One region of the Pelorhabdus sp. sgz311002 genome, then DNA from elsewhere that is predicted to be linked to it. Evidence: riboswitches for the same ligand, from Rfam matches in the RefSeq annotation. Region 1 holds a riboswitch; the other holds the start of a gene.
The links. A riboswitch is a leader RNA that binds a small molecule or an ion and turns the genes downstream of it on or off. The one in region 1 is predicted to bind cobalamin.

Region 1 (7,926 bases):
CCAGGTAGCTGTCGATACAGCGACACTTCTTGGTATTGATTCTGATAAAGCGAAACTGAAACAGATCGGCGATTCTGGTGTGGCTTTAGCCACGTTGCAAGATATGCAGGAGCTATTTTTCGATATTTCGCTGGAAGAGCATGACTTGCAGCTGTATGCTGGTGCATCTAGCGCGATTTTGCTGGGGATGGTTTGCGCGTTACGAAAAAGTAACGGGCAGTCTTATAGAAATCTGAAAGGCTGCATCGGGGCCGATCCGTTGGGCGAATTGTTAAGTCAGGGCAATCTTATATGTTCACTAGATGAGATTTATGATGAAATGGCTCATAGTGTTGCGTGGGCGTCAAAGCATATGCCCAATATGAAAACGATTTTGATTCGCGGGGATGTATATCATAATGGCGGCGCGAATGCTATACAGGAACTGGCTTACGCTATGGCGACCGGAATTGCCTATATTCGAGCATTGCAACTTCGCGGCTTAACGATTCAAGAGATTGCTAGACAAATTCGTTTTTCCTTTGCCTTAGGATCTAATTTTTTTATGGAAATTGCTAAGCTACGAGCAGCGAGAATGATTTGGTCACAGATCGTAGCTGCTTTTGGCGGTGACTTGGAGTCGCAGAAAATTGATATTCATGCTCGTACTTCCTATTTCAATCGGACAATTTATGATCCTTATGTGAATCTATTAAGATCGACAACTCAAGCTTTTTCTGGCGTAGTTGGCGGTGCTGACAGCTTATATGTAAGTTGTTTTGATGAAGCGATTCGGCCTAGTGATACCTTTTCCCGACGGATTGCTCGTAATACACAGATTATGCTGAAAAATGAATTCGGTTTAAGAGAACCTGTCGATCCGGCTGGCGGCTCTTGGTATATTGAAACAATTACGAATCAGATTGCCGAACAAGCTTGGGAGAAACTTCAGGATATTGAAAAGCAGAGTGGCATTCTAGCGGCAATTAGTGAAGGAAATGTACAAGAAGCAATTTGCAGCATTCTGCAGCAACGCTTTAAAAACTTAGCAGTTCGTTCTGATGTGGCTGTTGGAACGAACATGTATCCGAATCTGACAGAAGAACCACTTCCAAAGCCAGAGCGACAAGAAAAGGTGTTGCAGGCGCTACGCAAAAGAGCAATCGAAGAGTACCGGGATGATGTAGACGAGGCGCAGTATCAAAGCTGCATTGACAAGTTGCTCGATAATGCCAGTGGCTCAGTTGGTGATCTGATTGAAGCAATTATCGAAGCGACTCAGGCCGGAGCGACGCTCGGTGATATTCGTCAGATTCTCAATGATGAGGACCCTGTGGATCTTGTTGTATTACCGCTGCGGGCGCGGCGCTGGACTGAACAATTTGAAATGCTGCGTAGCCGCACAGAGGTATATCGTGAAAAAACTGGCGATAATGTTAAGGTATTTCTGGCCAATATGGGGAAGATACCGCAGCATAAAGCCAGGGCTGATTTTACCACAGGCTTTATGGAAGTTGCTGGATTTACCGTTCTCAAAAACGACGGGTTTGCTACTGTCGAAGCGGCAGTTGAAAATGCCGTTCGATCGGAAGCCGATGCTATTGTGATTTGTTCTACTGATGCGACTTATCCTGAATTGGTACCGCCTTTAGCGAAGCTGCTTAAAGAAAAACTTCCCCAAATAAAATTATTCGTAGCGGGAGCACCTGCGAAAGAGTTTGAAACTACTTATCGCGATGCCGGTGTCGATGATTTTGTACATGTACGAGCGAATTGCTATCAGCTTCTGTCAGATTTGCAGCAGCGAAAGGGGATGAAATGATGTATAAAAATCCGGATTTTACGACTCTGTCGTTTCATGACCCTGCTCCTTCCAATGTAGCGGAGTGGCGTAAAAAAATCGAGCAAGAAACAGGTAAGTCTTTTGAAGAGCTTGTTACGCGTACGATGGAGCAAATTGATGTAAAAGCGTTGTATACGGAAGAAGATTATAAACAGGTGGCGCATTTGCCTTATACAGCTGGATTACCGCCTTTTTTGCGAGGTCCTTATCCTACGATGTATGTAACAAGACCTTGGACGGTCCGTCAGTATGCTGGTTTTTCTACGGCAGAAGAAAGTAATGCTTTTTATCGCCGTAATCTGGCAGCTGGGCAAAAAGGGCTGTCCATTGCCTTTGATCTTGCGACTCATCGCGGTTATGATTCAGATCATCCGCGGGTAGTAGGCGATGTGGGCAAGGCCGGCGTTGCCGTTGATTCGATTCTCGATATGGAGATACTCTTTTCGGGAATTCCCCTTGATAAAATGTCTGTGTCAATGACGATGAATGGCGCGGTCTTGCCTGTATTAGCTTTCTATATTTTAGCGGCGGAAGAACAGGGCGTTAAAAAAGAAGTTTTATCAGGGACAATTCAAAATGATATTCTAAAAGAATTTATGGTTCGTAATACTTACATTTATCCGCCGACAGCTTCCATGCGTATTATTGGCGACATTTTCGCATATACGTCACGGAATATGCCGAAATTCAATAGTATCAGTATTTCGGGCTATCACATGCAGGAAGCTGGCGCTACTGCTGATATTGAACTTGGCTATACGTTAGCTGACGGGTTGGAATATATTCGAACGGGGATTCAAGCTGGTCTAACTGTTGACGCTTTTGCGCCGCGATTGTCTTTCTTCTGGGCAATGGGAAAAAATTATTTTATGGAAGTCGCCAAAATGCGTGCTGGACGAATGCTTTGGGCTAAAATTGTCAATCAGTTTCAGCCGACAAAGGCAAAATCCATGGCCTTGCGGACGCATTCGCAAACATCTGGCTGGAGTCTTACCGAACAAGATCCTTTTAATAATGTAGCTCGTACTTGTATTGAAGCTATGGCGGCCGCTCTAGGGCATACCCAGTCGCTTCATACGAATGCACTAGATGAGGCAATTGCCTTGCCGACCGATTTTTCGGCTCGTATTGCTAGAAATACGCAGCTTTATATTCAAGATGAAACGAAGGTCTGCAAAGTGATTGATCCTTGGGGCGGCTCCTATTATGTAGAAGCCTTAACCGATGAATTGATTCGTCGTTCCTGGGCTCATATTCAGGAAGTGGAAGCTTTGGGCGGTATGGCGAAAGCGATTGATACGGGACTGCCTAAGATGAGAATTGAGGAAGCGGCGGCGCGGCGACAGGCGAGAATTGATTCTGCTAGGGAAATGATTGTAGGCGTCAATCGCTATCGGCTTGAAAAAGAAGATCCATTAGAAATTTTAGAAGTCGATAATACCGCCGTGCGGCAAGCTCAGATTCGTCGACTGGAAAAACTGAGATCCGGGCGCGATGAAGATAAGGTGACTTATTGGCTTGACGCTATTACGAAATCTACAGAAACCGGCGAAGGCAATTTGTTAGAACTTGCTGTAGAAGCAGCGAGAGCTAGAGCCAGTCTAGGCGAAATTTCCGCCGCTGTAGAAAAAGTATCGGGACGTCATAAAGCGATTATTCGTTCGATTTCCGGCGTATATAGCAGTGAATTTGACGATAATGATATAATTCGGGAAGTTCGTGAGTTGACTGATGAATTTGAAGACAAAGAAGGACGGCGGCCGCGTATCATGATTGCTAAGATGGGGCAGGACGGCCATGACCGAGGCGCCAAAGTGATTGCTACTGCTTTTGCGGATATGGGCTTTGACGTGGATATCGGACCTTTGTTCCAAACACCGGAAGAAACGGCTCAGGATGCTGTTGATAATGATGTTCATGTAGTCGGTTTTAGTTCATTGGCAGCGGGCCATAAGACGTTATTACCGCAGCTAGTAGAAGAATTAAAACAACGCGGTCGCGATGATATTATGGTTGTGATCGGTGGTGTAATTCCCGCTCAGGATTATGAATTTTTACGCCAGCACGGCGCTGCTGCTATCTTTGGACCAGGTACTGTTATCCCCGTTGCTGCTAAGAAGATTCTTGAGGCGTTGCTTCAACAATTGTCAGAGGTTAGCTGAGATGAGCTATTCAACGCATAAGCCGGAATGGGCGCCGGAAACGAAAAACAGCGCCTTTGCTTGTCAAGTTATGTCTGGCGTGGAAGGCGGTCATGACGGCATGACTGATAAGGATACGCCGCCACCGCGACAAACTCTAGTACGGAAACGGAAAAGTTTATCGCCTGATGAATATGTACGGGGCGTTTTGGCTGGAGATCGCATGATTTTAGCCAGAGCGATTACGCTAGTCGAAAGCAATGCGGTAGCTCATATGGAAACAGCTCAGCAAGTTTTAAAAGCTGTGCTGCCTTATACGGGAAAGTCTTTGCGGGTTGGCATTACCGGAGTTCCCGGCGCCGGGAAAAGTACGTTTATTGAAGCGCTTGGGAACCAACTGTGCGAGAAAAATCATAAGGTAGCTGTACTAGCCGTTGATCCAAGCAGCAGTATTACGAAAGGAAGTATTTTAGGCGATAAGACGCGCATGGAAACTTTATCGCGCAATTCACGGGCCTTTATTCGACCGTCGCCTGCTGGCGGGACTTTAGGCGGCGTAGCCCGCAAAAGCAGAGAAACGCTACTATTATGTGAAGCAGCTGGTTATGACGTGATTTTAGTGGAAACAGTCGGCGTGGGGCAAAGTGAGACAACAGTACGTTCGATGGTTGACTTTTTTCTTCTCGTCGTACTTACCGGCGCTGGCGACGAACTGCAAGGTATGAAAAAAGGCGTGATGGAGCTTGCCGATGCGATTTTAGTTAACAAGGCTGATGGTGATAACAAGCAGCGAGCGATGATTGCAAAAGAAGATTACGAACGAATGCTATACTATCTTAGACAGGCCACAGTGGGTTGGCAGACGCATGCCTATAGTTGTTCGTCTGTTGCAGGTACTGGTATTAGCGATTTTTGGGATGTCGTGAAAAAGTTTGAAGGGCTTACGAAAGAGTCAGGCGTTTTCGAACAGCGGCGTCAGCAACAGATTTTGTCATGGGTCTATAGCATGATCGATGAACATTTACACAATCTGTTTTTCCAAAATCCTCAAGTTGTACGTTGTCGGGACAAAGTCGAGCAAGCTGTTGTCAACGGTCAAATTTCGGCAACAATGGCTGTGCAAACTTTAATTGAAGCCTTTGCGCAAAGGAAAGTATAGTTTAAGTTGAAGATTGATACCTATATTTACTGTTCGACTGTGAGTGATGGGGAGAGGATTATGAAAGCGATCAAATTGGCAAGAACGATGCATCTTTCTCGGTAAATGCCTAGCCGACTTCTTTTATGATAGAACTCTCCCTGTCTAATTCTTTAGAAAGAGATTTCTTATTGATTTATTTTGGGAGATTTAATTGTTGGTTTTGTAGTCAGTTTTTCTCTTGTGAAATTTTTATGAGGTGATAGATATGAAAAAAAATAAATTTTTGGTTTGGGCAGCTTGTGCATGTTTACTTGCAGCTTCTTATGGCAGTGTGGCTTCAGCGCATGGTGTTTGGATTGGTGAACGTTTAGATCAAAAACAATTAATATTAGGAGAAGGTCCTGGCGATAATGCTTATAATCCAAACAATGTACAATCTGTGCAAGGATATACTGATACATTTCAAAAAACAACAGCGAAAGTAGTCGATGCTAAAAATCATGTTATTGTAGTTCCTAGTGATGATACAGCAGTTATCAGCGTAAATTTTGATTATGGATATTGGACAAAGGGGCAAGATGGTAAAGTGCATAATGCACCAATTTATCAAGTACCAGGAGCTGAGAAAGGCACACATGCTATCAAATATAATGTAACATATCTTCATGGAGTAAAGAATGTACAGGCCGTTCCAGATGTTCCATTGCAAATTATTCCGCAGGTTGATCCAACTACACTGCATAAAGGAGATGACTTGACAGTACTTGTCGTTAAAGATGGCAGACCTCTCGTCAATACAGAAATTATTCCAGATGTCATCAATAACCTTACTTATACAGTAAAAACAGATAGTGAAGGCAAAGCAACAATGAAAGTAGCGAATAATGGTGTGAATGTAGTTGGGGTTGAAATTGCTTTTCCAATTCCTGATAAAAATAATATGGCGACTCAAAATAAATATTTTTCTAGCTTAACTTTTACACTTTATCCCGAAGAATGATTTTTTAAAAATGAATATTCCTTATTTAATAGTAAAAACATGATTATAATTAATTGAATATTACGATTTGACAAAATAACTTTAAAGTGTTATTGTAAGTACGTGGAAATCAGAACAAACTGAATATCGATAGAATAGGTGCCGTAAGGCTTAATAGGGAAGTCCGGTGAAATACCGGCGCGGTCCCGCCACTGTAATGGGGAGCAAACTCAAGAAATGCCACTGGAACGAACGTTTTGGGAAGGTTTGAGCGAGCAATGATCCAGAGCCAGGAGAACTGCCTGTTTAATAATCACCATTTTTACCTACGAGCGATGGGGAGGGGATTGTAGCAGGTCTCTTGGCTGTTTACAAGCTGAGAATTGAACGTTTACTACTTCCTAATTCATTTAGGAAGTTTTTTTATTTTATGCAATTTTATATTTTAGGAGGAGTATTTGTGAAAAATTGGAAAAAAATGCTTGCGATCTCTTTGGCCTGTGCAACCTTTATGGGGGTAAATGCTGCCCCCACTTATGCTGCCTATGAACTAAATCCAGAAGTGAAGACGGCAACACCGGCGCTAAAACATGCGGCTCAAATTGGTGTAAATGTAGCGGAAAATCCGGCTATGCAGAATCTCGAAAATAAAGATGCAATTGTGGTGATGAGTTTTGGTACTACCTATGAAGAATCACGTAAGCTTACGATTGAACAAACTGTAGCTGATATTCAAGCGGCTCATCCTGGACAAAAGGTTGTTTTGGCTTTTACTTCTCACATTATTATTGATCGAATTCAGCAAAAAGAAGGCATCAAAATTCCTACTCCGGAAGAAGCTTTAGCCGAGCTGAAAGCGGAAGGCTATACTCGAGTTGCTCTTACTTCACTCGATGTAATTCCTGGCATGGAATATGCTTACGACAAAGCCATTTTTGATATTTATAAGAATCAGTTTAAGAAAATGACTCTGGGGACTTCTTTGATTTATTGGATGGGACAAGAAAAACAGCGTGATGATGTTACCGATGCGTTAAAAGCGATTCAAACTGAGTTTCCTAAGACAGGTAAAAATGATGCCATTTTATTGATGTATCATGGTACGCCTCACCCGGCTAACGCCTATTATTCAGTAATCCAAGCTCGTTTACAAGATATGGGACTCAATAATGTTTATACTTATACGGTAGAAGGCTGGCCTAATCTGGAAACCGTTATTCCTAAGTTGAAAGCAAATGGAGTCAAAAATGTTACATTGATTCCGATGATGATGGTTGCTGGGGATCATGCGAACAACGATATGGCTGGCGATGAACCAGATTCCCATAAATCCATTTTAAAGAAAGAGGGTTTCTTTGTAACGACTTACATTCATGGTCTCGGTGAGAATGAAAATGTACGGAAACTCTTTGTAGATCGTGCTAATGAAGCTTGGGATGCTTTGCAAAGCGCATCACAGCCTGAAAAAAAGCATATGACGAAAAAGTAATTTTAAATAGCATATAGAATCTAATCACCATTTTTGCCTACAAGAGTTAGGGAAGGGGATTAAAAGTTATTATTTTGTGATTCCAGAGCCTTTCTATTGCGGAAAGGCTCTTTATTTTGTTATGAAAGGAAGTTTTCATAGATGAAAACAGGAAAAAAACTTACTAGGAAAGCATTGCTTTATACCATAATCAGTAGCGCTATACTAGCGCAAACAACGGGATTTTCTTGGGCCGCTGAAGCGAATGATTATTCCTTGGATCAGGTAGAGGTGACAGCAAATCGCATGCCAGTAAAAGTGGCAGAAACCGCAGCAAATGTTTCTGTAATTACTCATGCCGACATAGAAAAAAAT
Region 2 (7,926 bases), on a different contig from region 1:
TCCGTCCGTCAGCTACGGGAAAACGCTTTATGACATGATCGATCTCTAGAATTGCTGCTTTTTCAGCTGACATATCTTTTCCCTCCGACTTGTGGTACAGCCTCAAGCAGTTCTCGCACATACTCCGTTTGAGGTTGAGCAATAATATCAGCTGTCCTGCCAGACTCCACTATTTTCCCCTCGCGCATTACCAGCAAACTATCTGACATATAAGCGGCCACACCAATATTATGTGTCACAAGAATAATAGCCGTTTTATCCTTGTGACAAATTTCTAGCATTTCTTTTACTACTTGCGCCTGTGTCGTAACATCCAAAGCCGATGTCGGTTCATCTGCCAGCAGCAGCCGCGGCTTAAAAAACATAGCCATCGCCACGCCGACACGCTGGCGCATACCGCCACTCAGTTCAAAAGGATAACTTTTCATAATATTTTCCGGATTCGGCAGTTGCATTTTTCTAAGCATTTCTTCCGCCGCCTTAGCGGCCTCTAGTTTTTTAATAGACGAATGCTCACAGATATACTCGACAAACTGCTTGCCGATTCGTTGAATTGGATTTAGCATGCTGCCGCTGTCTTGAAAAACCATTGCGATCTTGGTTCCGCAAAGTTGGCGCCAGTCTTGATCAGCATTTTTTAATACATTCTTACCTTCAAACAAAATCGTTCCTTCGCGGACACGACCTTCATGGGGCAGGCAGCCAAGAATAGCGCGGATAATCGTTGTTTTGCCGCTACCGCTTTCCCCCACAATTGCTAGAACATTTCCTTCTGCAAGGGATAAACTAACATCTTGAACAATGTCCTGATCTGCATAAGAGACAAAAAGTCTCTGCACCTCTAACAACATCTCCATTCTCCTCTAAGTGCTTTATTTTTTTACAGGTCGAATCTGATTTGTCAGCCAATAATAATCAGAAGGATACATTTTGACCCCAGCCAGAGCTGCCTTACCAATGATGTTGGTTTCTGGGTACCCTAAAAATAAGGCGGCTCCATCATTCATAATAATTTGCTGTATATCAATAATGAGCTGGCGGCGCTTTTGAAGATCGAATTCCGTCGACAGCTCGGCAAATTTGCTATCGAGAACTGGATTGCTGTAACCAGAACCGTTCTGAGGATTATCGCCTTGTTTATTGGTGCGCCAATACCAGTTTAAAAAGATCTCAGGATCACCAGTATTTGCCGTAGTAATATTAGAAATCAAAAGGTCATATTCTCCATTAATCCCCATCTTGTCAACCAAATTATAATCTACTGTTTTTATTTTTACATCAAAACCGACCTTTTTCGCATCCGATTGCACTGCTTCAGCATAAATCGGTAATTCCGCCCGGCTGTTGTATACCACAAAATCTACAGTCAATTTTTTACCGTCTTTTTCAAGGATACCATCTCCATCTAGGTCCTTCCAACCGGCTTCTGCTAGAAGTTGTTTAGCCCGTTCCATATTGTAACTGTTCGGATCAGTAAGCTGGTCAAAACCATAATCCATGGAGGGAGGTACGGGCGCTTTGCCTTCAATAAAAGTTCCCTTCAAAATCACTTCGTTATAGGCTTTACGGTCGCAAGCGCTAATAAAGGCGGCGCGCACCTTGGGATCGCCCAGCACGCCTTTTTGATTAATTCGGGCAAGCACTGTGCGAAGCGAAGAAATTCTATCAATGTGATACTTTGTACTATCGTTAAATAGACCGATGTCGCCTGCCGCAATATTAACCGCTAGATCTATTTCGCCTGATTGCAAAGCCATTGCGCGGGTATTAGGATCATCAATCGAAGGAATTTCAACGGTTTCATAAGGCACTTCTCCATCCCAGTAGTAGGGATTTTTTACCATGACCGCTTTGTCTTTGACAAAGGATTTGCACATATAAGGACCTGTGCAAATAGGGCCTTCTTTCGCAAAATTACGCTGCGCCTCGGCCGATACATCGACAATCAAAAATAGAGGATCAGCTAAAAAGCCCGGCAGATTTGGTTCCGGCTTCTCTGTACGGATCGTGAGCTGTTGCCCATCAGCCAACATTTCTGTATATTTAAAAAAGGTTACTGCCCGTTTATTTTTGGCAAAGGCCCTTTCTAGCGAAGCCTTGACGGCAGCCGCATCTAGCGGTTTGCCATTTGAAAATTTTACGCCATCTCTAATTTTAAAGGTCCAGGTCATATGATCACTGCTGATTTGCCAGCTTTCGGCCAACCAAGGCGTTACTTTCATTTTTTCGTCAAACTTTACAAGACTTTCTCCCATGCCATACCGCATGACAACCCAACCAAAATAATTTTCTGTTGGCTCCAGAGAGTCGGCAAAATTTGTTACCCCAAACTTCAGCGTTTTCTGATCAACTTCCGACTTGCTGCTCCCGCATCCTGCCATAACACTTACGGCCAGGCAAAACAATAAAGTTACACAGATGAATTTAGTCCATTTTTTCACAGAATTCTCCCTCTCTCATTTCCTCAATTTGCTTTCTGTGGATCCATAATGTCTCGTAGGCTATCACCCCACAAGTTAAATATTGCTACAACCATCAAGATAGCGATCCCTGGATAAAGCATAAGCCAAGGGGCAGTTTGGATATGCTGTCTCCCTTCATTGAGCATCAAACCCCATTCCGGAGTAGGCGCCTGAGCGCCGAACCCTAAAAAAGATAGCCCAGCAAGTTCCATGATCATCGTGCCAATATCCATCGCCGCTGTTACCACAATGGTCGGTAAAGCATTCGGCAAAATATGATGCCGCAAAATTTGCAGCGGCTTTGTGCCATTCGTTACTGCTGCATAAATAAAATCACGCTCACGCAATTTCAAGGTAAGACTGCGTCCCAATCGAGCATATTTAGTCCAGCTAACCACTGCTAGGGCTAAAATGGTATTTAGTATATTTCCGCCCAGCATACCGGCAATAGCAATCGCCAGCACGATTCCCGGAAAGGCTAACATCATATCAACTAAACGCATGAGCGCCATATCCACTTTACCGCCTAAATAGCCGGAAAGAATGCCAATAAACGTTCCTATCCCTGAAATAAGAACAACTAGGGATAAAGTCATAAGCAGAGACGTCCGAGCTCCATAGAGGATTCGGGTCAAGCAGTCACGGCCCAGTTTATCTGTTCCAAGTACATGTTCAGTCGATGGTGCCAACAGCGAATGCCGCATGGTCGCCTCATAGGGGTCATATGGCGCTAGCCATGGCGCAAAAATGGCAATAGCAGCAATTAACAGTACTAAAAACGAATACAATCCAAACAAAAATTTGTCTTTTTCCCTAAGTGACACTTAGTTCCCGCCTTTCTTCAGCCGTGGATCAAGCAAAGTATAAGAAACATCCACTAATAAATTCATTGCTGTATATAACACGGCGATCCAAAGCACAAACCCCTGTACCAGAGGATAGTCACGCATTTCAATAGCATGCACAGCCATCTTGCCAAGCCCCGGCCAGGAAAAAACCATCTCAATTACAGCCACCCCGCCCAGAAGCCACCCAATAGATAGCCCCAGCAAAGTAATGAGCGGTAAGCAGGCATTCGGCAGCACATGCCGCCAAATAATTTTTTTCAGAGGAAGTCCTCTAGTCTTTGCACCAATGATATAATCTTGCCCTAGTTCCTCTAGTACGGCAGTCCGCACCTGCCGCGTATATTTTGCAGACATGGCAATCGCTAGGGTAAACGCGGGCAATACGATTCGGTCCAAAGACACTACACCGCCAGCAATAGGAAACAGCCGTAGTTTCAGGCCAAAAATATACAATAAAATAAGTCCTACCCAAAAACTCGGCATGGACACGCCCACAAAAGAAAAACCGCGAATCAAATAATCTACGGCGCGATTTCTATATACAGCGGAAAGAATACCGCAAGGCACTGAAATAAGTAGCATCATAACAAGAGCTGAACCTGCTAGCGCCAATGTACCAGGCAAACATTGCCAGAGCCGCTCAGCTACAGGCATTTTTGCCGAATAGGACATGCCCATATCGCCTTGTAAGACACCAGTAACCCAGAGAAAATACTGAACATGAAATGGTTGATCGAGACCTAACTGAGCCCTTGTCTCCGCAATTGTTTCTTCCGACACAATGGTATCTCCTACCTCTAGCAGCATAGCTACTGGATCCCCTGGTGAAAGATACATTAGGCAAAATGTCAGAAAGCTTACGCCAATAAGGGTAATGCCCATTTGCAGCAAACGCTGCATAAATTGTTTTTTAGTCAAGACACCCGCTCCTTTGTTTTAGCTATATTGTTATTTGGGAACAACGCTTCTTTTTATTAACGCTTCTTTTTATTAACGCTTCTTTTTATTAACGCTTCTTTTTATTAACGCTTCTTTTTATTAACGCTTCTTTTTATTTTTCTGCAATGACTGCAACTTTTTTGTTAAGCCCTGGTAAATAGATCCAAAGAAATATCGATCTTCCCAGGCTGAATACCGTAAAGGCCAACCATATGCCATGGTTTCCTAAGAATGGTTCTCCTAATAAAAAAACAATGAGACAGCCCAATAGCGAATAGAGCATAGAATTCCTGATAGGAGTCGACAATGTTGCGCCTGCAAAAATGCCATAAAGCTGCAGCCCCCAAACAGCGCTCAAAGGAAATAGACCGACCCAATATATATACAGGTCAGCTAGTTGCTTCACTTCACTAAGATTAGTAAAAAGTCCAATCACCGCGTTTTTAAATAAACAAACCCCGCCAAACAAAAGAAATGCCGTAACCCAGCCCCAAAATGCAGTTAATTGGACTGTACTTTTGTACAACTTACCATCTTTTCCTCCTATGGCTTTCCCCACTAATATTGTAGCGGTATTGCCGATCCCGCCGAGCAAATTGGCCATAACAAAATGAATTTGCATCAATACAGCATTAGCCGCTAGTACAACCTCCCCATATCGCATGCCGTATATAGCCATCAGATTATATACTGACAAGAGGCATACTGTTCGTATAAATAAATCCCTATTGACCTTCATCATGGCGGTGAACGCCGCTATATTACAGAATATCGCCAAGGAAATCCCGGTAATTGACACTTCTTTGATATGGTAAATCAAAACAAGCCCTAGGACCGTAGCCGCTATTTCCGAAATGAGGGTTGCTGTTGCCACACCATCGGCAGCCATGCCCCCTATCCGAACAAACAGTAATACCAGTAAAATATTCAAGATGTTCATGAAGATCTGTAAACACAGGGACAGTTTGACTTTAGACATGCCTGCTAGCCAGCCATTCATTACATAGCCAGTCAATACAAAAGGCGCTCCCCAAATTCGAATATCATAATAGGTTTCTGCTAATGTCCTGACAGCATCACTCGGTGTCACTAGCATAAAAGCGGCAATTTTGATTGGATACTGCAAGACTACAAGCAGTACGCCCAAAATAAAAGCAATCGCCATAGGCCGCAACAGCGCAGAGGTAATAGTCTTTTTATCTCCTGTCCCACTAGCCTGCGCACTAAACCCAGAAGTACTAATCCTAAGAAAACCAAGCAGCCAATACATAGTATTGAAAATCAAAGTAGCAATTGCTACGCCGCCAATATAAGCCGCCTGAGGGAATCGCCCCATGACAGCCGTATCGACTACGCCAAGGAGTGGTGTTGAAATGGAAGAAATAATCAATGGAACAGCCAAGCTGAGAAATTTTTTATTATCACTACTCATTGCTGCAGCAAAAATGGTCACGATACCTCCATAATATTTTCATAATTTACACAAGAGACTGTACATTTGGTAAAACACACAAAAAAATCTCCTGACGTAAAGTCAAGAGATTTGAAAAATAATTAAAATGTTTGCTAAAAAGCATCTGTCAATTATCCAAATCCCCTCCCCGTCGCTCGCAGGTATAGCGGTGATTATAAAATAGGCAGTTCTCCTGGCTCTAGATCATAGTTTATCCAAACCTTCCCAAGACGTTTGTCTCAGTGGTATTTTTTTGGACTCACTCCCTATTACAGTGGCGGGACCGCGCCGGTACTTCACCGGACTTCCCTATTAAGCCCTTGCGGGCACCTACTTTGACATATTTAATTAACCCCTGCTCGGAAATACTAAAAAACCTCCCTGCATAAAACAGGGAGGTTTGGCATCACAAGATAAATTATTCTCATTTAATCCCCTCCCCATCGCTCGTGGGTAAAAAAACGGTGACTGACAGATAGGCAGTTCTCCTGGCTCTAGATCATAGTTTATCCAAACCTTCCCAAGACGTTTGCCTCAGTGGTATTTTTTGGACTCACTCCCTATTACAGTGGCGGGACCGCGCCGGTACTTCACCGGACTTCCCTATTAAGCCCTTGCGGGCACCTATCCCAAACTATGCAATTTTCATTATACATCATTTTACATTTCATAATTAGTATACCATTTATCACAATATATGTCAAACCTTTCAAAATATTGCGTGTTTAATTTATAATAGTATCAAGATAAACTCAAAAACAAAAACGCTTAAATCCTTTACATTCCAAGGGATTTAAGCGTTTTTCATTTTATAAATAGTAAACAGGAACATATCACCGTTAAGAAATTTAGCAGCCTTTTAAAGCGCGAATCACTGCTGCTTGATCTTTCGCGGAAAAAACAGCTGATCCAGCGACTAAAACCGTAGCGCCTGCTGCAGTAACAATATTGGCATTAGCAGGGCTGATGCCACCATCGACTTCAATTTCCGTTTTGAGATCCCGCTCTTCAATCATGCGGCGCAAACGTGCAATCTTATCGGTTACTGCTGGAATAAAGGCCTGACCGCCAAAACCAGGATTTACACTCATTAATAATACCATATCAATATCTGGCAAAACCTCTTCAATCAGGGAAAGCGGCGTTGCCGGGTTCAGCGAAACACCTGTTTTCATATTTTCTTTATGGATTTCCTGTAAGAGCTTATGAAGATGCACTGTCGCTTCGGCATGAACTGTTAGAATATCGGCGCCAGCTTTCGCAAAAGGAATTACATATTCCTCAGGCTTTTCTACCATCAAATGCACATCAAAAGGCAGCTTAGTAAAAGAACGAATAGCAGCCACAACAGGCACCCCAAAGGTCAAATTCGGAACAAAATGACCATCCATAACATCAATGTGAATATAGTCGGCTCCCACTTCCTCCAGCTTCGCTACTTCAGCGCCAAGCTGAGAAAAATCTGCCGATAAAATTGAAGGAGCTACTTTTATTGTACTCATTTTCCATATCCCTTCTTATTAGCCTGCGCTTCATGCAGAATTGTCACATAGTTTTCATAGCGGCTCGACGAAATTCTGCCTTGAGCCACAGCTTCCTTCACTTGACACTGCGGCTCTTTATCATGAAGACAGGAACTAAATTTACATGCTTGTGGTAACTCATAAAACTCGGGAAAGCAGGTTTTCACAGTATCCTCCGGCAAAGTGATTTCCGTAAAGGAAAATCCTGGTGTATCAACAACAAAGCCGCCTGACTTCAACGGAAGCAGTTCTGCGTGACGCGTTGTATGGCGTCCCCGACCAATTTTATCACTTACCTGCCCCGTTTTAAGCAGTAAGCCTGATTCAATGGCATTAAGCAACGTAGACTTTCCGGCACCGCTTGGTCCTGAAAAAACAGTGATTTCACCATCAAGCAAAGCACGTAATTCGCTAATTCCTGCTTCGGATTTTGCATCGGTAAAAAACACTTTATAACCGATACGGCGATAAATTTCTGCTACGGCTTCCATCTCATCGCGGTCAGCTAGATCCACTTTATTAAAGCAAAGAATAGGCTGCAGTGCACTCGATTCCACAAGAACTAAGAAACGATCAATCAAATCAAGGGAATAGTCAGGATTACAACAGGCAAAGGTTACGACAACTTGACTGATATTAGCAACAAGCGGACGCTTTAATAGCGAAGTGCGGGGATGAATTTTCTCGATGATTCCCTTGCC

Region 2: another riboswitch for cobalamin. It lies ahead of AC0NJP_RS02755 (MATE family efflux transporter); the one in region 1 lies ahead of AC0NJP_RS07060 (sirohydrochlorin cobaltochelatase).

The regions. Positions count from the first base shown of each region.
Region 1 covers NZ_JBWBCL010000003.1:261,382-269,307, reverse strand. Annotated here, with positions in the region: gene AC0NJP_RS07080 (methylmalonyl-CoA mutase family protein) at 1-1,801, shown strand, start outside; gene scpA (methylmalonyl-CoA mutase) at 1,801-3,984, shown strand; gene meaB (methylmalonyl Co-A mutase-associated GTPase MeaB) at 3,986-5,122, shown strand; gene AC0NJP_RS07065 (DUF4198 domain-containing protein) at 5,370-6,104, shown strand; cobalamin riboswitch at 6,224-6,403, shown strand; gene AC0NJP_RS07060 (sirohydrochlorin cobaltochelatase) at 6,514-7,572, shown strand; gene AC0NJP_RS07055 (TonB-dependent receptor plug domain-containing protein) at 7,714-7,926, shown strand, end outside.
Region 2 covers NZ_JBWBCL010000001.1:532,147-540,072, reverse strand. Annotated here, with positions in the region: gene AC0NJP_RS02780 (ABC transporter ATP-binding protein) at 1-73, opposite strand, end outside; gene AC0NJP_RS02775 (ABC transporter ATP-binding protein) at 63-851, opposite strand; gene AC0NJP_RS02770 (ABC transporter substrate-binding protein) at 873-2,381, opposite strand; gene nikC (nickel transporter permease) at 2,465-3,286, opposite strand; gene nikB (nickel ABC transporter permease) at 3,287-4,210, opposite strand; gene AC0NJP_RS02755 (MATE family efflux transporter) at 4,362-5,702, opposite strand; cobalamin riboswitch at 5,869-6,051, opposite strand; cobalamin riboswitch at 6,164-6,345, opposite strand; gene rpe (ribulose-phosphate 3-epimerase) at 6,551-7,204, opposite strand; gene rsgA (ribosome small subunit-dependent GTPase A) at 7,201-7,926, opposite strand, start outside.